DNA from 3 places in the Paenibacillus sp. D51F genome. Region 2 is predicted to be linked to each of the others. Evidence: riboswitches for the same ligand, from Rfam matches in the RefSeq annotation. Region 2 holds a riboswitch; each other region holds the start of a gene.
What was found. A riboswitch is a leader RNA that binds a small molecule or an ion and turns the genes downstream of it on or off. The one in region 2 is predicted to bind cyclic di-AMP.
Positions count from the first base shown of each region.

Region 1: it holds a riboswitch for cyclic di-AMP, as region 2 does, so the genes downstream of both, ACLBWT_RS09365 (hypothetical protein) here and ACLBWT_RS20825 (C40 family peptidase) in region 2, are expected to answer to the same signal.
Region 3: it holds a riboswitch for cyclic di-AMP, as region 2 does, so the genes downstream of both, ACLBWT_RS14590 (TrkH family potassium uptake protein) here and ACLBWT_RS20825 (C40 family peptidase) in region 2, are expected to answer to the same signal.

Region 1 is NZ_JBKFAO010000004.1:61,445-68,951, forward strand. It holds gene ACLBWT_RS09335 (inositol monophosphatase family protein) at 1-357, opposite strand, end outside; gene ACLBWT_RS09340 (sulfite exporter TauE/SafE family protein) at 493-1,314, opposite strand; gene uvsE (UV DNA damage repair endonuclease UvsE) at 1,424-2,443, opposite strand; gene ACLBWT_RS09350 (hypothetical protein) at 2,440-2,757, opposite strand; gene ACLBWT_RS09355 (D-alanine--D-alanine ligase) at 2,887-4,020, opposite strand; gene ACLBWT_RS09360 (amidase domain-containing protein) at 4,089-5,207, opposite strand; cyclic di-AMP (ydaO/yuaA leader) riboswitch at 5,422-5,611, shown strand; gene ACLBWT_RS09365 (hypothetical protein) at 5,617-6,240, shown strand; gene ACLBWT_RS09370 (dicarboxylate/amino acid:cation symporter) at 6,468-7,507, opposite strand, start outside.
Region 2 is NZ_JBKFAO010000016.1:26,200-33,706, reverse strand. It holds gene ACLBWT_RS20840 (hypothetical protein) at 1-783, opposite strand, end outside; gene ACLBWT_RS20835 (alkaline phosphatase) at 780-2,840, opposite strand; gene ACLBWT_RS20830 (M15 family metallopeptidase) at 2,994-3,506, opposite strand; gene ACLBWT_RS20825 (C40 family peptidase) at 3,906-4,409, opposite strand; cyclic di-AMP (ydaO/yuaA leader) riboswitch at 4,415-4,578, opposite strand; gene ACLBWT_RS20820 (hypothetical protein) at 4,917-5,156, opposite strand; gene ACLBWT_RS20815 (hypothetical protein) at 5,500-6,330, opposite strand; gene ACLBWT_RS20810 (M1 family metallopeptidase) at 6,358-7,507, opposite strand, start outside.
Region 3 is NZ_JBKFAO010000007.1:175,078-182,584, reverse strand. It holds gene uvrC (excinuclease ABC subunit UvrC) at 1-1,875, shown strand, start outside; gene ACLBWT_RS14595 (CPBP family intramembrane glutamic endopeptidase) at 2,537-4,177, opposite strand; cyclic di-AMP (ydaO/yuaA leader) riboswitch at 4,415-4,581, shown strand; gene ACLBWT_RS14590 (TrkH family potassium uptake protein) at 4,701-6,053, shown strand; gene ACLBWT_RS14585 (potassium channel family protein) at 6,075-6,752, shown strand; gene ACLBWT_RS14580 (LysR family transcriptional regulator) at 6,844-7,507, opposite strand, start outside.

The DNA.
Region 1 (7,507 bases), on a different contig from region 2:
GATGGAGACGACGAAGAACGGGAAGCCGTGCACGAAGTTCGTCGTTCCGTCCACCGGATCCACGATCCAGAGATACTCCGCGTCGCGCACGCTCTCAAGAGCTCTTGTCGACGCTTCCGGCCCCGGCTCCACTCCTTCTTCCCCAAGAAACGAATGGGAAGGGAAATTCATCATGATGAGGCTGCGGATCAGCTTCTCCGAGCCTTTATCCACCTCGGTGACGAGATCATGAGGCGACATCTTCTCGTCGAGCCTCTGATAGTTCCCGAGCTTCGTCTTGATCCACTCGCCCGCCTTGGAGGCGCAGTTGATGGCCACGGCGGCAAAACTTTTGCTCCCGACTACCGGTTCGTTCATCCTGCTCACTTCTTTCTGTTTGTCTCTATGGCGATATCCTCCGGCTGCAGCCGGTTGTCTATCAGGTATACGATCACCATCCGGATTCTGTTGCGCATGGGGATCGGTCGCAGGGCATTCACATCGCGCGCCCGCTCAAAGAGCGGACCAGCCCTGCCAGATGAGCCGCGCGGCCAGCACGAGCAGCGTCGCGCGCAGCAGCCACATGATGCTGCGTCCGCTCATGCGGGTTGCGATCCAGGCGCCGGCCTTGCCCCCCGCCCAGGCTCCCGGAGCGAGGGCGAGCACGAGCAGCCAGTCGATCTCCCCCATGGCGCCATGCACGCCGCTGCCCAGAATGGAGGACAGGAAGATGACGAACATGGACGTCGCCGTCGCCACATGAGGCGGGAAGCGGAACAGAATGACCATGACGGGAACGAACAGCGAGCCTCCTCCGATGCCGAACAATCCCGACACGAGGCCGACGAGCAAGCCGATTCCGAGCAGCAGCGGCAGGCTGTAGCCGTATTCGTACGTCGCGCCTGTGCCGTCGGTCAGCTTGCGGGAGACCGGCCATTCAATTGTAAGCGGATTCATTCGGTCACGCAAGATGAGCAGCACGGCCATAAGCAGCATGAACAGGCCGAAGCTGAGCTGAAAGGCGCCTCCATGGAATCGGGAGGTCAGCGCCGAGCCGAGCATCGCTCCCGGGCCGCTGGCGATGAAGAGCATCCACGCGCTGCGGAAATCCACCTTGCGCTGCTTGGCGTACGTCATCGACGACGCCAGCGCGGTTACGATCAGCACGGCAAGCGAAGTGCCGACGGCAGTCGCCTCCGGAATCGGCGCTCCTGTCAGGCGCTCGCCGAGCAGCAGCAGGACAGGCACGATGATGATGCCGCCGCCAAGACCGACAATGCTGCCGAATATGGAAGCGACAACGCCTGTAAGTACGATCAGAACCCATTCCAGCATAGGTATTCCCTCCTTCGGCATCCTTCAGACGCCGCTTGCGCGGCAAAGGCACGGATCCCCCCTCCGCCGGAGCGGATGGCGATTCGTGCCCGTACCGTGTTCCCCGCCTTCACAAGACTTCGATCGTGCCGCCGTCCAGGACACGGATTCCCTCTCCCGCCGCCTCGAGCCCGCGAAAATGCTCCATCAGCGTCACCAGAGCCTGGTCCTTCGCCTTGGATTCCATCATGCAGTCGAGCAGCTCCACGGAGCCGTTCACGCCGCGCAGGAATTCCAGCAGCGGGCCCGGCTCCACAAAGTCCGCATGGCCTCTCGGATCGCTGAGGCTCTTCGGACTGGAGACGTGGATCTTCGGCGGCAGGCCTGACGGCCCCCCATCCAGTCCAAGCCGCCGCTGCTCCCGGTTCCAGGTGGCGGCGATGCGCGGCCACAGCTCCCCGTACAGAGCTTCCTTCGTCTCGCCGCCGTCGTTGACCGCATGATGATGGATATCCAGCACGACCGGATTGCCGACCTTCTCGGCAATGTCGAGCGTCTCGCGGGCGTTGAACGTCTTGTCGTCGTTCTCCAGCGTCACCCGGCCGCGCAGCCTGGCATCCTGGGCTCCGAACTGCGCGATGAACCGCTCGGCGGAGACGGGCTTGTCCCCGTACGCGCCGCCCACATGGATATTGCATTTGTATTTCTCGTCCAGCCCCATCGCCTCGAGCATCCGCACATGGTACTCCATATCCCTGACCGAGCTCTTCAGCACCTCGGGACGAGGCGTGCTGAACACGCAGAAGTGATCGGGATGGAAGCTGACCCTCATGCCGGTCTCCCGCGCGAAGGCTCCGACCTCGCTGAAGGACGCAGCCAGCGCAGGGTAAGGGTCCCAGTCCGCAAGCGCGTCATGCGTCGCAAGCGGAATGATTTTCGAGGAGAACCGATAGACGTGGATGCCGGCATAGCGGTTGTTGCGCATGATGCGCAGGGCGCTGTGCAGATTTTCCTCGGCGATCCGCTCCAGCTTGCGCAGCGCCGCCTCGCGATCCTCCAGCTTGGAGAAGTTCTTATAGGTCATGGTGCGCGATGATGAAGCGTTCTCCACCAGCAGGCTCATGGCGACGAAGCCGAAGCGGACAATCATCCCCGGCCGCCGAAAAACATTTCATGGGCGAGCGCCGTCTGCACGCGCGACTCTTCCTCCGTCAGCTTGCGGACGAGCTCCATCTCCACCTGCGTCACTTCATCGCCCTGGAAGTTGATCTCCGCGATGGAAGCGAGGATCTTCACGATGGCGATCGCCTGGTTGCCTGGCGTGTAGGCGATGACCTTCTGTCCGGCCGGGAATACCCGGAACCCCGATTTCATCATCTTTCCTTTGCCGTATTCCAGAAGCTCGTACAGCTCCTGCTCCGACTTGAACTTGCATACCGAATTGAATTCCGTTGCGAATCCCATTGTCTTCACCCTCCTGTTCATTACTGCGGCAAGCGCGGCTGCTTGTCCGGATGCTGCGGATGAAAAAACGAGCTTCCCTCCCGCCAAGGCGAAGGAAGCGCGAATGTGTGCGAAACGTATGGAAACCGGTCAGCCGCCGTACTCCAGCTTCTGCTTCTCCGCATGGCGGGAGATCGCCAAGCCGATGAGGCTGTCGAGCAGCTCCTTGTAAGGAACGCCCGATTCCTTCCAGAGCAGCGGGTACATGCTGTAAGGCGTGAAGCCCGGCATCGTGTTCACTTCGTTGATCAGAATCTTGCCGTCGCTCCTGCGAAGGAAGAAGTCGACGCGGGAGAGGCCGGATCCGTCGATGGCCAGATAGGCCCGGATCGCCATCTCGCGCACCGCTTCAGCCGTCTCTTCCGGAAGATCGGCGGGAATGTGCATGACGGATGTGCCGTCCACATACTTGGCGTTGTAATCGTAGAAGTCCGTTCCGCTGACGATCTCGCCGACGACCGATGCGCGCGGCTCGTCATTGCCGAGCACGCCGACTTCGATCTCGCGCCCGTCGATGAACTCCTCGATGACGACCTTGCGGTCGTAACGCAGCGCAAGCTCGATGGCCGCGATGAGCTCCTCCCGGTTGCGGGCTTTGGAGATGCCGACGCTGCTGCCGAGATTGGCGGGCTTGACGAAGCAAGGATAGCCGAGAGCGACCTCCGTTTCCATGACGAAGAACGCGCGGTCCTTCTCCCACTGCGTCCGGTTGAAGTAGCGGTAGACGCATTGCTCGAGCCCCTCGTGGGCGAACACCTTCTTCATGAAAATCTTGTCCATGCCTACTGCCGAAGCAAGGACACCCGCTCCGACATAAGGAATATTGGCCATTTCCATCAACCCCTGGACCGTGCCGTCCTCGCCGAACGTTCCGTGCAGCAGCGGGAACATGACGTCGATCGTCCCTCCCGGAGCTCCCGCCGAAGCGGCAGCCGCCTGCAGGGCGCCCTCTCCGGCCGCAGCCGTCGCCAGTCCGCCGAATACCGGCGCCAGCGCCATGCCGCCGTCCTCTGCCGGAGACAGCTTCAGCTGCTCGACGCTGTGCGGGGCTTCCAGCAGCACTCCTCCGGAGCGCCATTCGCCTTGGCCCGTAATATAGAAGGGCTGTACCTCGTATTTATCGAAATCGAAGGCGCCCATAACGGCCAGCGCCGTCTGCAGCGATACCTGATGCTCGCCCGACTTGCCTCCGTAGATGAGTCCGACGCGAATTTTGTCTCCCATGTTAGCTCCTCCGGTAACCTTCTTGAATTAGAATGCCAATCGCTGCATGGACCGATGCGGCTCCCGCATCAGAAATAGTCCTGCAGATGATAAAATCGATAGCGCGTCCGGTCCGTCCAGGCGTAGGAATCCTTGTAGTCCCAATAGCGGTGCCGGCTCGGCACGGTGTTGGCGTTGACCAGCGGCATGCCGTCGGCATCGAATGCCGTCACGACTGTCGTATGCTGGAACCGCCCGTCCCCGCCCCAATCGTAGGTGATGACGTCCCCGAGGGACAGCTCGGATGCGCTCTCCACCGTCGTCGCCCGCATGCCCGTGCTGCGCGGGAACGACAGATACAGCTGCAGCGCGTTCGACACCGCCCAGCTGTAGCTCCAGGATTCCTGGCCGCCTATACGGCCTTTGTACCACCATCCCGATTCTCTTTTACCAGTATAGTTCATCGGTGCTTCGCCTGCAAAGACACATTGCGACACGTAATTCGTGCAGTTGACCTCGAACAGCTCGTAGGCCGGATTCGCTTCGTTCCACCACCGGTCAGCGTAGGCGGCGACCAGCTCGCGCCTGTACTCGACGGCGCGGTCGCGTGTATTCAGGCGGGACAAGACGCCGTAATTAAGGAAAGGGCGCGGCGAGCCCGGACGCTGGATTCCGCTGCCGCCGCCGTCGCCGTAGGAGCGATGCTCGGCCAGCGCGCTGTCCGCCGCGGCGTGGCCGTATCTGGGCCTGCGCTCGCCGACGATCGGCTCCACCCGGGTCAGGCGCCATGCTCCGCCTTCCTCGGCCAGCCACAGGCGCTCCTGCTCGAGACGCTCCTCGGTGTAGGAGCGGCCGCGATGCTCGACATGCCGCTTCACATGCAGCTTCAGGACGACCGACACTTCGGTCGCGGACTCGTTGATCCTCAGCAGCGTCGCTCTCGTCTCGCTCTGCGGCGACAGAATGCCGCGCTCCTCGTCCCTGAGGCGCAGCCGGCGCAGCCTTTCCTCCAGGCGGCGGCGGTGATCCCTGTCTTCCAGCAAGGCTCCGAGCACCTCATGCCTCCGCTCCACTTCGGCTTCGTTGTACCCGTGCACGTATTCCTGCACGGCTCCTCTCCAGCCTTCCAGCGCAGCCTGCTTGCCGGAGGACGGCTGCGAGCGCTGAGCCTCCGATCGTTTGACTCCCCGGGTACCGGTACGCGGCATTCCTTTCCCCATCCCTTCTGGTCGGTATTCGCCCATCATCAAGATGATCTTATGTCTGCTCTCCACTAAAATATGCGGACCCATCCCGGATAGAGCGCTTAAACGCCGTTATCCGGCGTTTCAACGAGAATGCGGCAGATATATATCGAAATTTCAGTCAATATCGAATTTTACAAAACAAGCCCGGCTGGCTTATGATATGATGTACCACTCTATCACCATATTGCTGAATTCCACGTACTGTGGAAGCGGGGGAACCAATACGCGGGCGTCTGTCGACGCTTGCCGGGGTGAATCCGAAAGGAAGAGGCCGGGCTGCCGAAGCCGCGTCTCTTGCCTTTTGGTAGGGCTACTCTCTGGCCCGAATCCGTCAGCTAACCCCGTAAGCGCACAAAGGAGAGATGTCAGGATGTCACTGAAAGACAACCGCGCGGCTTCTTCCGCGCAGGAGGGCTTCATTGCGCCTTCCGTCTGTTCTGCGTCTGCGGTCGAGGCCTTCTTGGCGCCGCCGCCGTTTCCGGGCTTGGACGCGCCGATCGCGCTGGACATGGCGGTCGCGGAGGCTTATTCCCCGCCGGCCCCGGCTGCTGAGACGGCGAACAGGCCGTCCTTCCGTCCCGAGGCGCTTGAAGAAGAGCGCTCAGCATCAAGCCGCCGCATCCGCTGCATCGACTTGTTCATCACCCGCACGGGACCGCTCGTCGATCCCGAGCGCGGAGATTACCGCGTCGTGCTGCATCTGTGCTTCGGCTCCTCCATCCGTCAGGCTTCCGTGCTCATTCCTTACGCCAAGGCGCCGAGAAGCTGGGACGCGTGGAGCCGTTGGTTCCAGCCGTTCGTCGGGGTCCGCTCCGACGAGGCGATGTCCGTGCTCTATTACGACGCGGAATGGATCAGCGACCACAGGGATCGCCTGCTGCGCAAGACGCTGGAGCCGTCCTCCCAGGAAGGCACGCTGTTCCCGGCGACCGCTTTCTGGAGACGCAACGCCCTTATCGAAACATCCGACATCCATATCCGGCTGTCTCTGTAGCCGGATGGCGCTCTGTCCTTCATCCCTTCAAGAGGCATCCCCTATCCGCTTTGCGGCCGGGGGATGCCTCTTGGCCTTTGGCGGCCTTGAGCGGACATTTGGATCATGATTTGAAAGTGCTGGCCGTATTCACTTACAGAGATCCATCCGCCGTTCAGGAAGCATACATAGACAATAAAAAAGACTGCCAGCCGCAATAACGGCTGGCAGTCTTTCTATTCCTGAATTTATGCGTGGCTCAATTCGAGCTCGTCTTCCTCATCCCGCTCGTAGGACTCCCGATCGAATTCCCCTTCCGATACGGCGACCAGCAGGGTCGACACGGTCGTGCCGGAGGCGTTCAGCGCCGTGCGGCCCATGTCGACGACAGCGTCGATCGCAAGCACCAGGCCCAGTCCTTCCAGAGGCAGGCCAAGCGCGGTAAGCACGACGGTCGTCGAGATGGATGCCGGACCCGGCACTCCGGCGACGCCGATCGACGAGATCATGCTGACCAGCACGATGAGCACGTAATCCGATACGCCCAGCGGCACGTTGTACACCTGGGCGACGAATACCGCCACGACGGCAGGCCATACGCCGCCGCAGCCGTTCATGTTCATCGTCGCGCCCAGCGGAGCGACGAAGCTGGCGATGCGCGGCGATACGCGCAGCCTTTTGGTGATGACCTCAAGGTTGACCGGCAGCGTCGCGTAGCTGCTGCGAGTCGTGAAGGCGACCGCGATCGTCGGATAGATTTTGCGGAGGAACTTGAACGGATTCAGCCTCGCGCCGAAGGTCACCAGCGCTCCGAAGGTCAGGATGAAGTGCAGCAGAAGCGCGATATAAGTCGCGATAATGAGCGTGATAAGCGGCTTGAGCGTCTCTGCGCCGTACTTGGCGGCCATGGAGCCGATCAGCGCGTACACGCCGTACGGCGTCAAGCGGATGATGTACTTGGTCACCTGATTCATGACCTGCTTCAGCGATTCGATGACCTGGCGCACCGGCTCGACCGCTTCCGGCTTGCGGGAGCTGAGATGCACGATCGCCACCGCGACGAAAATGGAGAAGATCAGCACCGGCACGACTTTGCCGTCCGCCATATCCCCGATCGGGTTCGACGGAACCAGGTTCAGGATGACTTCCGAGAAAGTCGGAATGGAACGCGATTCGTAGCCTTCCGGCACGCTTTGGGCGATGCCCGTTCCCGGGTTCGCGACCAGAGCGACGACAAGCCCGATAAGCGCTGCGATCCCGGTCGTAGCCAGGAACAGCAGGATGGTCT
Region 2 (7,507 bases):
CTCGGAGAAACGGATCGTCTCGGGTCCGTCCAGACTGGAGCGGACGGTCGGCGGAGAGGAGCCTGCCGGACTCGGCAAAGGCGAAGCCGAGCTGCCGGGCGAGCTTGCCCTAGGGCCGGAGGATGCCGGCGGGCCATCGGATGCAGCCGGGGCCGGGGATGCGCTCGCGGCAGGCTTGGAGCCGGATGCGGGTCCGGCGGGCAGCCTGCCCTGCGAGGGAGCCTGCTGCTGATGCTCCGCATCCGGGCTTGCGGCTGCATATGCCGTCCCCGGCGTTTTGACCGCAGCGGGGCTTGCTCCGCCAGCAGGCTTGCCGCCGTCGGACTGCTTGCCGGATGATAGTCCGGCGCCATCTTGCGCTGCCGGCGCCTCTGCTCCGCGATCAGCCGGCACCGGATTCGCCTTGCCGGAAGACGCGCCGGCAGCATCGAGTCCTGCTGCTGCATCGGCGGAGTCTCCGGCAGCATTTCCTGCCTCGTCGCGGCCCGCCGTTCCGGCCGCAGCGTCAGGAGCCGGGGGCGCCTGGCTTGCCGCCGCCGTTCCGCCATCCCCGGAACGCTCGCCCTGCTCCGCGGAAGGCGACGTTCCGGCTCGTCCGCTTGCCGCGCCCGTACCGGCCTCCGCGGGGGCCGCAGCCGCCTCGCCGAGGGAGGCCGAAACGGAAGAAGGCTCTCCCCCTGAAGGGAGAGCCTTGGTTCCGCAGCCGGCCAGCAGCAGCCCGGCCGCCGTCAGCCCCGCAAGCAGCGGGACCGGACGGAAGAGTGTCGCCGGACGGCTCCTCATTGGCCGAGGGAAGCCAGCAGCGAATCGCTGGTGACGATCAGCTTGCCGTTCTCGCTTTTGAACTTCAGCGGCACCGGCTTGTTGTTTTTCTTCGCAATGCCCTTGTCCATGTACAGCACGAGCTTGCTCGCTCCGGCGTTCACGAAGGTAACGTGTTTGGCGGCATCATAGGAAGTGCTGCCTCCGACGGACTTCAGGAAGCCGTCCAGCTCGATCCAGGTCTGCTTGTCCGGCTTGCTGCCGTCCAATTTCAGGCCGAGCGCCTGAGCCATGCCGAAGAACACTTCGGTATTGTCCAGCGTGCCTTTGAAATAATCGGAGCCAGGGCCGTGAGCCATCAGAGTTACGTCGTCGGCGGAATGGACCTCGACGCTTTCGGACTTCGGCAGCGTGCCCGTATGGAGGTACTTGTCCTTGTCAGGCGCGTCCGGATTGGCCAGCGTTCCCGGATTCGCGATATAGGCATCTCCGGAAAGGACGGCCGGAGCCTGGGGAACGGAGCTGAACTTGTAATCCTCGTAATAGTCCGGCGTGGCGCCGAAGACGACGGCCAGCTTGCGGTCGACATCCGGCGTATCCGGGAAGCCGTCCTTGTCGGAATCGGTGTAGGTCGGGAACTTGGACTGCTCATAGGTGCGCACCGCTTCGCGTCCCGTCTTGCCGTCGCCTTCCCAGTACGTGCCGGCGATGCTGGCGGAGTGGGCATGGTCGGCCGTCGCCAGGACGAGGGTGTCGCCCGATGCGTCCGCGTAACGGCGAGCCTCGCCGATTGCTTTGTCCATCTCGATCGTATCGTAGGCGGAGCGCTCCCAGTCCATCGTATGCAGCTGCTTGTCGATGCTGGCGCCTTCGACCATCAGGAAGAAGCCGTTCTCGTTCTTGCTGAGCACCTCGATCGCTTTCTTGGTCATGTCCCACAGATTCGGCTGGTCGGTGAACGACTTGAGCGCCGCCGTGTTTTTGGTCGAGCGGTCGTAGTAGACGTTCATGTCGCCGGTATGGAACAGGCCGAGCAGCTTGGAAGGCGTTCCGGAGCTTTTCAGTCCCGAGGCGCTCTCCACGAATTTGTAGCCGGCTTTCTCGAAGCCGCTGATGAGATCGTTCTCGTCCTTGCGCTTTGAGCCGGCAACCGATTTGGGGAGGAAGTAGGCCGATCCGCCGCCCATGACGACTTCAGGCTGAAGCTTCAGCAGCATGTCGGCGATCTCCGGCTTGTCCGCGCGGCGGCGGGTATGGGAGACGACCGCGGCCGGCGTCGCGTCCTCGATCTCCGAGGTCGTGACGATGCCGACCGACATGCCGCGCGTGCGCTTCAGCATCTCGGCGAGCGTCTCGACCTGCGGATCGTCCAGCGAGCTTTCCGTATTGTCCGGATAGACGCCGAGGGCGTTCACGGCGGATTTGTGGCCGGTATTGTAGGCGCTGGCGCTGTTGGCCGAGTCGGTGACGATGGAATCCATGCCGGAGGTGGTGACGACGGCGCGCTGTTCCAGCTTGTCCATTTCCATGAGGCCGTTGTACTTGCCCTCGGTCAAGCCCTTGGACATCGCGCGGGCGATCGTGATGCTAGGCTGCGACATGCCGTCCCCGACGAAGAGGATGATGTTCTTCGCCTTCTTGCCGGCTGCGGAGGTGGTCACCGCTTGATAGGAGACCGTGCGGGACAAGGAGCCGGCCGTCACCTTCACGGTGTAGGAGCCCGGCTTGTCCAGCGATACGCCGCGGATCATGAAGGAGGAGCTTGAGGCGGTGCTGGTTTTTTCGAAGCTTTTGCCGAAAAATGCTTCCGCGCTTTTGCCGTTGATCTGGATGCTGACGGCCGAGGCATCGCCTGTCCAGTCGTTCAATTCCACGCGGAAATCGAATTTGCCGCCCGCCAGAAACTTGGCATTATGGATTGGAGCTACATAAATGGACGGCGCCGCTTTGGCCGTCGCGGCCGCTTCGGCTGCCGCCGCAGGAGCCGAAGTCAGCTCGGCCATTCCGATTCCTCCTGCTGCCATGGCGCTCGCAAGCGCCGCCCCGAGAAGCATTTTACCTGCTTTTGCTTTCTTCATCTCCCCAAAACCCCTCCGCTACTAGAAATGAATGCACTTTCACAGCGTAAGAGAGAATGATTAAGCAGGTGCTAACGATTTGTGAATAGTTGGTAAATCAAGAAAACGCCTGCGAAGCCGCAAGGCGTTTTCATTCATGCATGCATTCGACGGCTATTTCTTCTCCTCGGCAGCTGTTCCGTCCTCCGGAGGGCGATTGCCGTTTTTCAGCTCCCAGATCGAATAGCCGAAGTCCATTTGCAGATGGGGATTGTCCGGGAACTTGGGCCAGTCGCCGCCCCATGTGAAGCCGAGACTCTTGGCGATCGCGACGACCTCCAGCCAGTCGGCCTTGCCGTTCTTGTTCCCGTCGTATTCCATATCCCAGATGATGTCGCCTGTCCGGTCCTTGAGAGCGAAGTCGATCGCCAGACCGTAGTTGTGGTAGGATTCTCCGCCGCGGGCATGGGTCACGATGGAGCCGCCGCCATCCCGGCCTTTGCTGTAGAGGACATCCTGCTCCGCCGAGCTGCGGAAGCCGTCCGTGATGACGACTTTGATGCCTTTTGCGGCGGCCCGCGAGATAAGCTCGTCCTTTTTCCCGTCCAGCACCGGATGCAGCTGCGTAACGGGAGGCACCTCCCGGTATAGTCCCGGAGGGACGAACCGGTCGAACAGGCGCGGCATCTCCAGCTTGAAGAGGGCAGCCGCCGCAAGTACGAGTCCCGCCGCAAGCAGCAGGCAGCCGAGGCCGCTTCTGCGCCGGGTCTGAGTCCGGCCTGCGGACTTGGGGCTGCGGCCCTTTTGTCCGCCCGTCATGGGGCTTTGCTGCATGAAGGTCTCCTTTGCACGTTCGCTTTGTTCAAGCTTATACGAGCGGGAAGGGCAAAAAGCTTCAGGAAACGGCTGATCGGCTTGGGATCTGTTTCCAGTTGGAGCGGATGGGGTAAGGATAGAAAACGAGCTGGAAAATGCTGACGCCGGCAGCCGGGCGCCGAGCATGCGCAAAAGCAAACAAACCGCTGGCCGCCGCCCCGAAGGGCTGGCTGCTGCGGTTTGCGCAAGGGGATCCGGATTCAGGACAGGCTAGTCCACATCGGGACTGCCGTCAACCGTATCGGCTGGATCGTCGGCGTATTTCTCGTACTTGGTGTCGTCCATGATCCGGCGTGCGGACACGTAACGCTTCGTGTAGTAGGAATCGCTCAGGCTGCTGATCATGACGCCTTTGCTCGACGAGGAATGGGCGAACTTGCCGTCCCCGACATAGATTCCGACATGCGAGACGCCGCGGCCGCTCGTATTGAAGAACACGAGGTCGCCCGCCTTGAGATCAGCCTTCGCGACTTTCTTGCCCAAGCCTGCTTGGGAAGAGGAGGAATGCGGCAGGGAGATCTTGAATTGCTTGAATACATAGGACGTGAATCCGGAGCAATCGAACCCGTTCGTCGTCGTTCCGGCCGTTTTGTACGGCGTTCCGACGAGATCGCTGATGACACCGTCCATTTTGGAATCAGCCGCTGCGCTGCCTGCGCCTGCAGTGAACAACAGAGAGATTCCGAGGATGAGGCTTGCTGCTTTCTTCTTCAAGCTTGAGTAGCTCCTTCCAGAGCCTACGAGGTTAGCTGTGGGGTTCGGTTGAAGGTTCCCTATGATTCCTGCGGCATGCGTGACAATAGCTGACGGACGCCCAAAATCAATTCACCCTGAAAGTGGTTCCCCCGTTTCCATGTTCAACGGAATTCGGCATTTTGATGATACTGGAAAACATATTCTTGCTTTTCGCCCCTTCTCCTTCCCAAAACGACATTTTCTAATAATTCTCATGTTTCAACGAGAAGAAGACGGCGTTTACATCCGGATTATATGGGAGCTGACCTCCCTTGAACAGACAAAATGGCGACTCTTCCCTATTTATGCAACCGGTATGGCAATCGCTCCATATTGCCTTTCCTGACGGCCGCCGATCGGACGCAGAAGACTGAGAAGACTGGCGCTGCCGCCAGTCTTCTTTGTCTTTTCTTAGAAGGGGATGCGACTACAAAAAGCCCCGTCTTCTCCAGGAGAAGGCGGGGCTTGAATGATTCCGCAACCGGATCAAACCGTATAAAGGACGTCTTCCATCAGGGTAAGCAGCCGGGATCTCATTCCGACCAGCTTCATCAGGGCTTCCTCCTGCAGGCTGCCGGTATCCGGGCTGAGCAGGGCGTGCTCGCTGCTGATCGCCTCAAGGGCCTTGCCTGTGTTGGGATTCAGGTCGTAATGCTCAAAACGGAAAAGCAGCTCGGCGGTGGATTGGTGGAGCTCTTCATAATAAGCTTGAATTTGTTCGGTCATCGTTCGATTTTCCTCTCTGGTTTGGTTATTTTCTCTATTCTGCTGTTCGATGTATGGGGCGGCCCCGAGAGAGCCGGCGATTGTGTGCGGAAACTTCGCTTACAGCATGCCCATCGTTGTTTTCATTGCTTGCTTGCATCTGTTCTTCCGATCCGATAGCGGGCAGCGGATGGGGAGCGGGAACCCATCTGCCGGCTCTGGGATAGGAACCGATATGCGTGAGTCGAGCGGAAGCATAGGGTGCCCGATTGCCTGAGAAGGTATTAAACCGGCAGACGCTCTTTGAAAACAAGTCGTAATTGTCAGAGAATTTTCACAATTGTACGATGGAATTATTGCTTTGTCAACTAATGTGACGCGAATCCTCCCAGCAAGCGTACTGTGATGTCAGCAGCCACAAGTCAAGCAGCGTGCGGACGAGATGATAGGCTTGCTGGATGACGAGGGCGGCCAATCCGGCCCATGCCATCGCTGCGGCGCTGAAGCCGGCACCGATGACGCCGGAGAAGAGGAGCAGGGTCAGGCTGAGGCCGGCCATCGGGAGCAGCCGTCTGCAGGCGGCCGATAGGGACGCCGAGACTTTGAGCCTGGATACCGCTCCGAGCTGGAGAGAGAGGCTGAGCAGATGCAGAACCCCGATCCACAGCAGCCACGCTGCCGCCCAAGGCAAAATGCTGACGGCGATTTCCTGCAGGGAGGATCCGTTCTTGACCACATCCCATGCCCGGGAGCCGAGCCACCAGAGAGGAGCGACGGCAAGAAGCGTCTCCGCCCAGTAGAGAAGCAGGACCGGCTTCCATGCCTTGCGCATGCCCTGCAGGAATAGCGTGCCGCCTTCATGTCCCGCCGCGGTATGGTGGATGGAATAGAACAGGCCGGCATTGATGAGCGGCGTGACGATCATGCGGGAGAGCAGCAGGGCGGCCAGCGTCCACAGGACCGGCTGGGCGAGATCGGTCTTCATCAGCCGGAACTGGGCTTCCGCCCAGAACAGGGCATCCGCCCCTTGCGAAGGCTCGTTCGCTCCGGGATACCGCCGAAGCAGCGGTCCGATAATGGAGTCGACATAGCGGTAGAGGAAAAATCCCCACAACAACCGGTACAGGAACAGGGCGACGGCCACCGGCAGATGCTTGATGGTCAGGCGCCACCCTTGCTTGAGATAAGTAGACACGTTTGAGACTCTCCTCTCTTCGGGCCGCTACCAGGCGAACGCTCCCGCAATCCATTCCAGCGCCTTCACGATGCCGAGGCTGATCCGGACCTCCTGCTTGCGGGGAGCCTCGGCTTTCAGGAAGTTGTTCATCTGCCGGTTGTCCAGCACGTTGGTGCGGTCCGGATCGACCGCGGCCCAGAGCAGCGGGGAGGGGGCGGTCAGCTTGTAGAGCATATCCGATTCAACCCCGTCCCAGGTGCGTGAGGCCGTAGAGCCGTCGGCGAACTTGAAGGTGACCGGGACCGGGCCGTAGACGCCGCCGCCGCGCTTGACGAGCACGTCGGACTCGTACATTTTGGAGGCGCCGGAGTCCGCCGCCTTCGAGACCCGGATGGAGGCGACCGAATAGTCGGCCATCTCGCCTCCGTACACGAACTGGCTGAAGTAGTCGTCCCAATTCTGCTTGCTGACCTGCTCGACGACTTTCTTGAAGTCCGCCGTGGTCGGATGCTTGAATTTATATTGGTTGAAATAGGTCCGCATGATCTTGTTCATGATGTTCATGCCGACCCGGTTCTCGATGCCGGTCAGCACCAGCTTGGCGCGGCTGTAGACATTGTCCGCATACCGGCTGTGCGAGCCGAACGACCAGGAAAGCAGCTTGAGCGGGGCGGGATCGGTAACGTAGCTCGCCTCCAGCGCCGTGCGGGGCTCCACTCCGTATTCGCTCTCCATGACCTTGTCCTCGGAGTAGGAGGTGAAGCCTTCGTCCAGCCAGGCTTCCTCGAACTCGTTGGAGGCGACCATTCCGTACCAGTACTGATGGCCGATCTCATGCACGACCGTCCGCTCCAGACTGTAGCCGGGATTGTCCGTCTCGGCGGCGAATGCGGTCACGAGCGTCGGATATTCCATGCCGCCGGCGCCATTGGCCCCTTTGGGAGGGACGACGATGGAGAGAGTGCTGTACGGGTAGCTGCCGTACCACTGGGCGTATTTGGCCAGGGCCGACTTGGCTGCGTGCATGTAGCGCTCTTTCTGCTCCTTGTGCAGCGGATCGAGATAGAGCTTGATGCGGACTCCGGGAACGCCGGGAGCGGAGAAAGGCTCCTCGCTGTAAAGGAAATCGGGCGAGGCGGACCAGCCGAAGTCATGTACGTCCTCGGCATAGAACGTATATTGCTGCCCGCCTTTG
Region 3 (7,507 bases), on a different contig from region 2:
ACCATCATCTATGTCGGCAAGGCCAAAGTGCTGAAAAATCGTGTCCGTTCCTATTTCAACGGAACCCATAACGGCAAGACGCAGCGTCTCGTCTCGGAAATCCGGGATTTCGAATATATCGTGACGGCAAGCAACATGGAAGCGCTCATTCTGGAGTGCAACCTGATCAAGCAGTATCACCCCCGCTACAACGTGCTTCTGAAGGATGACAAGTCCTTTCCTTATATCAAGATTACGAATGAGAAGCATCCGAAGCTGGAAGTTACCCGGCGGATCGTGAAGGACAAGGGCAAATATTTCGGCCCGTATCCGAACGCCTATGCGGCGCAGCAGACCAAAAAACTGCTGGACCGCTTGTACCCGCTTCGCAAATGCAACACGCTGCCCGACAAAGTATGCCTGTATTACCATCTCGGCCAGTGCCTCGCTCCTTGCGAATTCCCGGTGGAGCAGGCGACGTACGATTCCATGGTGCAGGAGATCGCCCGCTTCCTGAACGGCGGTCAGGACGAGGTCAAGGCGGAGCTGCAGCGCAAAATGCTGGAGGCCGCGGAATCGATGGAGTTCGAACGCGCCAAGGAATACCGCGATCAGATCACGGCGATCGATGCCGTCATGGAGAAGCAGAAGATCACGCTCGCCGACGCGCTCGACCGCGACGTGTTCGGCTATGCCACCGACAAGGGGTGGATGTGCGTGCAGATCCTGTATATGCGCAGCGGCAAGCTGATCGAGCGCCATACGACGTCCTTCCCCTATTACGGCGAGGCTTATGACGACTTCATGACGTTCGTTACCCAGTACTACAGCGACAACCCGGCTCTGCCGAAGGAAATCCTCCTGCCGGTGCCGCCGGGCGAGCTCCATGCCGGGGCGACTGTGGAAGACGGTGCTGCCGGGGGAGCGGCTGGCCGTGGGCAGCAGAGCGCCGCAGGAGCAGCGGAGACAACGGTGCCGGCTGCACAACCCGCAGGAGCAGCAGAAGCGGCAGCGGACGACGGCGGCGAGCCCGCGGCCGGATCCCATGCGGAGGAGATCCGCTCCTCGCTCCAGAGCTGGCTCAAGGTCAAGGTCCATATTCCGCAGCGCGGGCGCAAGCGCGAGGTCGTCGGCATGGCGGAAGGCAACGCCAAGGTGACGCTCGACGAGAAATTCAAGCTGATCGATCGCGATGAGGAGCGCAGCGTCAAAGCTGCTTCGGGCTTGGCCGCATCCATCGGCTTGACGACGATCCGGCGCATCGAGGCGTTCGACAACTCCAATATCCAGGGAACCAACCCGGTATCGGCCATGGTCGTCTTCATCGACGGCAAGCCCGACAAGAAGGAGTATCGCAAGTACAAGGTCCGGACCGTCCAAGGGCCGGATGATTACGAGACGATGCGCGAGGTCATTCGCCGGCGGTACGAGAGGGTGCTCAAGGAAGGGCTGGAGCTTCCCGATCTTATCGTGGTGGACGGCGGCAAAGGGCAGATCAGCGCGGCGGTCGACATCCTCGAGAACGAGCTCGGCCTTCAGGTGCCGGTATGCGGGATCGTGAAGGATGCCAAGCATAAGACGGCGCAGCTTATGGTCGGCGATCCGCCGGAGCCGGTCGTGCTGCCCCGCGACAGCCAGGAATTCTATCTGCTGCAGCGCATCCAGGACGAGGTCCACCGCTTCGCGATCACGTTCCACCGCGAGCAGCGGGGCAAGTCCATGGTTCAATCGACGCTGGACTCCATTCCCGGCATCGGGGAGAAGCGCCGCAAGCAGCTGCTGAAGCATTTCGGCTCCCTCAAGAAGATCCGCGAAGCATCCGCCGAGGAATTCAAGCCGCTCGGCATCGGCGCTGCCCTGGCGGAGCGGATCGTGGCGGCGCTGAAGGAAGAGTAGCGTCCCGGCGACAAGCGGGATTGGCGAGAAAAATGGGGAAAAGCCTGCATGGCTGTCTGCACCGCTTTCGGTGCCGGCTGGCCGGGCAGGTTTTTCTTTACCATGCGGGATCGTGAAGCGGGCCTGGATCCAAGCCAAAACTGCTGCCCTTTTCGGCTTGGCGCAGGGGGTAGCAAGGCTCGAAACGAGCCTTGCAGGGTGTCCTTGCGGCTACGCGCAGGGGTGCAAGGCTCGAAACGAGCCTTGCAGGTCACCTCGCGGCTTCGCGGAAGGGTGCAAGGCTCGAAACGAGCCTTACAGGGTGCCCTTGCGGCTTGGCGCAGGGGGTGCAAGGCTCGAAACGAGCCTTACAGGTCACCTCGCGGCTTGCCGCAGGGGGTGCAAGGCTCGAAACGAGCCTTGCAGGGTGCCCTTGCGGCTTCGCGTAGGGATGCAAGGCTCGAAACGAGCCTTACAGGGTGCCCTTGCGGCTTCGCGTAGGGATGCAAGGCTCGAAACGAGCCTTACAGGGTGCCCCTCGCGGCTTCGCGGAGAGGATGCGCAAGGCTCGAATCGAGCCTTGCAGGTGGCCTCGCGGCTACGCGTAGGAGAAGGGGCTGCCCCAAAGCCATCGGCTTTAGGGACAGCCCCTTTGAGTTCCAGCGTGATAGGGAGCGCAATCTCAGCCCGGCGCCAGCGGAATGCTGCTGCTCCGCCGCGAGCCGTACCATTTCATCGCCCAGGCGACGCCGGCAGGCGCGACGATGTAGACGACGCCCGCAAGGATATTGCCGCCTCCTCCGATGAGGAAGAGCGAGATCGACATCAGCACGGAGTCCATGATGGCATGGGCGAATACCGCCGTGAAAAATCCGAACCGAAGGAAGATGTATCCGAACAGAAGGCCGAGAATCGTCAGCTCGATCAGCCTCGTCGTAGACGGGTAGATCGGATAGGTCACATGTCCGAGCGCCCAGATGATCGTAGGGATGAGGCAGGCGACGAACGGGTTTTTCAGCCACTTCATCAGCAGGCCGATGCCGAACAGGCGATAGACGGCTTCCTCCTGGATGGCTGCGCACCACGCCAGCAGCGGCATCAGCAGCGGAGCGGCGAGGTTGTAGGGCGACTGGGTTACGTCGCTTGTCGACCAAGCTCCGGTAAATGCCGACAGGCCGATCAAGATAACGGTCTGCAGGCCGAGAAGGATGAAGCCGAGCACATAGGCAAGCTTCATGCTGCTCCAAGCGGTCTCTCCGAAGCGGGACTCGCGGGAGGTCAGCCACAGCCGCCTGCCCTGCGCGCGCCATAGCCCATCCCCGGCGACGAGGGAGAAGTAGGCGGACAGAGCGAGCAGGAAGGTGAGGCCCATCGTGATGACGAGCTGGACCAGGACGACGGTCTCGGCGTTGGGCCGCGCTCCATACATGGCCCGGAGGCCGTCGAGCATGTTCAGGTTGTTGATGGCATAGAAGCCGAGAAACACGAGGCTGATCGCCCAGCCGCGGCGGAAGGAGCTGTACTTCCTCATGACGATCGAATAGATGACGGCGAGAACGAACAGGATTCCGCTCGGCAGCAGATTGCCCAGCAGCGACAGGCTGGAGGCGATCCGATCCTGATCCGCCGTGTAGGCGAGGTAATCCTTGGGCACTTCATAGCGCGGCATGAACTCCGCCAGGACGGTCTTGCCGCCAGGCTCAGCTGCGGCGGCGGAAGGAGGAGCCGCCTCTATGGTGAGGCGGGCTTGGCCGATCCCTCCTCCTTGCACGGCATACACCGTCTTGTAGCCCGCCGATTCACCGATCCTCTCCAGCTTGCCGTAGCCGAGCTCGGCGGCTTGCTTGGCGGCAAGCCGGTCAAGCTGTTCCGCGCTGGGGGCAAGGACGTCCGCGGATTCTCCGGCAGAGGGCGTGAACACCTGCTTCCAGCCGATCACCCGGCCGCTGGACATGCCGACCTCGACGAACATCTGCCCTTCGGGCAGGGAGAGAGACACCTGCCATGTATCGGCCGGAACGATCTTGCCGGGTCCTTCCTCGAATTTTTTGGACAGCTTTTCTTTGCTCAGATAACCGGTTATGTCCCGGTCGGATTGGTGGACCGTATGAGCGGCGAGAGGCTCGGAGCCGGTCAGCTGCCGGGCGAAAGCCATCGCTGCCTGCTGCGCCTCGCCCTTGGGAACAGGCTTGTCGGAAGCTTCCTCTCCCGACAGCCCTCCCGCGAAGGAAGGGATGATCTGCAAAATCAGGAAGATGGCGGCTCCAATGATTCCCGTCCAGAAATACTTACGATAGCTTTTCTCCAACTCGGAGCTGTTCATGATTGTCCTCCTGACGATGCCTGACTGCAGGGCAAGCTTTTATAACCTTACCACAGCGGCTTTCAAATTATCCACGCCGCGGCAGGGAGAGATCGAGATTTCGCGCAAAAGAAAGAGCAAGGGCAGGATTACGCCTTGCTGGACTTGTCCCAGCACTATTTTCCGTCCCATATCGCTCCGCAAGCTTGGATTGGGACATTGGTAACCTGTCCTCTATCCTATATAATCAAATCCGACCATATAGAACAGCCGAATTTCCAAAGAATACGGGGGAACCATATAGCTGCCTGGCGCAGCTTGGGGTGAATTCCGTTCCGGCGCAGGCGGCTGCCTGCCGGGAGCGGATAGGGCAGCCGTCATGCCCGAATCCGACAGCTAACCTCGGAGGCTGCTTGACCGGACTCGCAGGGCGCACAGGCACTTGGGTTTCCAGTGCTTTTTTTTGTGCTTCCGAAGCGACAGGCTTACGATGCCAGGACTTCGCGATCGGCAGGGATATGGAGACAAAAGGAGAGTCGCCGGCATGCAATCATGGTCTTCAGTATTCAAGCAAGCTTTCAAATTGTCGCCGCCGCGCATTCTCGTCGCCGGATTCGCCGTCATGATCGGCATCGGCTCGCTGCTGCTGATGCAGCCGTTCGCAACGGCCGGCGGAGAGGGCACGAGGTGGATCGACGCCCTGTTCACCGCTACTTCGGCGGCTTGCGTCACAGGCCTCGTCGTCGTGGATACCGGCACCCACTATTCGATTGCAGGCCAGATCATCATTCTTCTGCTTATTCAGATCGGAGGGCTCGGCTTCATGACGATGGCGACGCTGTTCGCCCTCGTGCTGCGCAAGCGCATCTCGCTCAAGGACCGGCTGCTGCTGCAGGAAGCGATGAACCAGAGCTCCATAGAGGGAATCGTCCGGCTTATCCGCAAAGTTCTGCTGTATTCCCTCGTCATCGAAGCGGCGGGAGCGCTGCTGTACGCGGTCCGCTTCGCATCGGACATGCCGATCGGCCGCGCCGTTTACTTCGGCATCTTCCACGGCGTATCCATGTTCAACAACTCCGGCTTCGACATCTTCGGCGATTATCGGAGCCTCACCGGCTATGTGTCGGATCCGCTCGTCAATATCGTGACGATGGTGCTGATCGTTACAGGAGGCCTCGGCTTCATCGTGTTGTCCGATCTGATGGAATGGAGGAACAACCGCAGGTTCTCCCTCCATTCCAAAGTGGTCTTGCTGGCCACGGGCAGCCTGATCGTCATCGGAGCGGTCGTCATCTTCATCTTCGAATATTCCAACGCCAAAACGATGGAGCCGCTCGGCTTCGGAGGCAAGGTGCTCGCAGCCTTCTTCCAATCCGTCACGACGCGCACGGCGGGAGCCAACTCGCTCGATATCGGCGCGATGCGCCAGGCGAGCTTGTTCTTCATGATCATCCTCATGTTCATCGGGGCATCGCCGGGCTCGACGGGCGGCGGCATCAAGACGACGACGTTCATGACGCTCGTCGCCGCGATGGGCGCTATGATCCGCGGCAGGGAGGACATCGTCCTCTTCCGCTACCGGCTGGGCAAGGAGCGCATCATGAAGGCTTTGACGATCACGATGCTGTCGCTTGCGCTCGTGCTCGTCGTGACGATGGTGCTCTGCACCGTCGAGGACCGCGATTTCCTGCGGATCCTGTTCGAGACGGTATCGGCATTCGGCACCGTCGGGCTCAGCACGGGAATCACGACCAGCCTGAAGGATGTCAGCAAGCTGCTGCTCAGCCTGACGATGTTCGCCGGCCGGCTCGGTCCGCTGACGATGGCATACGCGCTGAGACCGAAGCAAGGCAAGGAATTATATAAAAATCCAGAAGGCAAGATTATCATCGGATAGGAAAGGAAATAAAGAGACACAATGGGAAAGAGTTCAAAAGGAGAGCAATACTGCGTCATCGGGCTGGGCCGATTCGGCTCCAGCCTGGGCAAGGAGCTCATGCAGCTCGGCTATGAGGTGCTCGGCATCGACCGCAGCGAGGAGCTGGTGGACGATATGAGCGCCGTGCTCACCCATACGCTATGCGCCGACGCGACGGACGAGGATGCGCTGCGCGCGATCGGCATCCGCAACTTCGACTGCTGCATCGTGGCCATCGGGGGAGACATCCAGTCGAGCATTATGGCGGCGATACTGGTCAAGGATTCCGGAGTCGGCAAGGTCGTCGTGAAGGCGGTATCGGAGCTGCACGGCCGGGTGCTGGACAAGCTTGGCGTCGACAGGGTCATCTATCCGGAGCGGGATATGGGAATCAGGGTCGCCCATCAGCTCGTATCGCCCAATCTGCTCGACTATATCGAGCTGTCGTCCGAATACGCCGTCGCGGAGCTGGCTGTTCCGGGCTGCCTCAACGGCAAGGCGCTGTCCGAGATCGACACACGCAAGCGCTACGGCTGCAGCATCGTAGCGATCAACAAGCCCAAGGGCATCATCATCGCTCCCCAGGCGAATTCCATTCTGGAAGAAAAGGATGTCATGGTCGTCATCGGAACGAACGAGGGCATCGAGCAGTTTGAAAACGCGGTGAGCCGCAGCTGACGACCGCCGTGGAGGGAAATAAGCGGCCTGCCGGGCAGGAGCGGTCCGCTCCAGGCCAGGCATACGCATAGAAAGAAAGGCAGGAGGCGCGTCAGTCGACGCGGACTCCTGCCTGTTTGGTTTCAGCGGCCCTCTGCTGCATGGCCTTCAAACTTGCCACCGGCGAAGCCGAGCGGCGGAAGTAGTTCGCGGCCGCTTCGCGGATCCAGTCTCTGACCGCAGGCTCCAGCCGGGCCGGGTCGCCATGGATGAGCGAGGTGGTCCGCTTGGCCTGCTCCAGCTCCAGCACCGGGACGACCATAAGGTCGTTGTCCGCCAGCATCTGCTGCCGGATATAGGAGCGCGGCAGCAGCGTCGCCGCTCCGCAAGTATGGAGCAGCCGCAGGATGGCTTCGAACGAATCGATTTCCATTTTGACATCGGGATGCAGCCTGTGGGTGTCGAACAGCTCGTCGGTCAGGTTGCGGTACCAGGTTCCTTTGGAGAAGAGGATCATCGGCAGCCCGCTGAGCGTCCGGATCGCCAGCTTGCCGTTCTCGGTCAGCAGATGGCAGCGGGGAAGCACCAGCTCCAGATGGTCGTCGAACAGCGGGACGCAGTGCAGCTGCGGGTCGTCGATGACGGATGCCACCAGGCCGAGATCGATTTTTTTGTCCCGGACGAGCGATACGATCTCGTGGGTCTTGCCGGTGACGGCCTTGATGTCGATCTCGGGATGGCTGGCGGTCAGCGCCTGGATGAGATCCGGCAGCGTC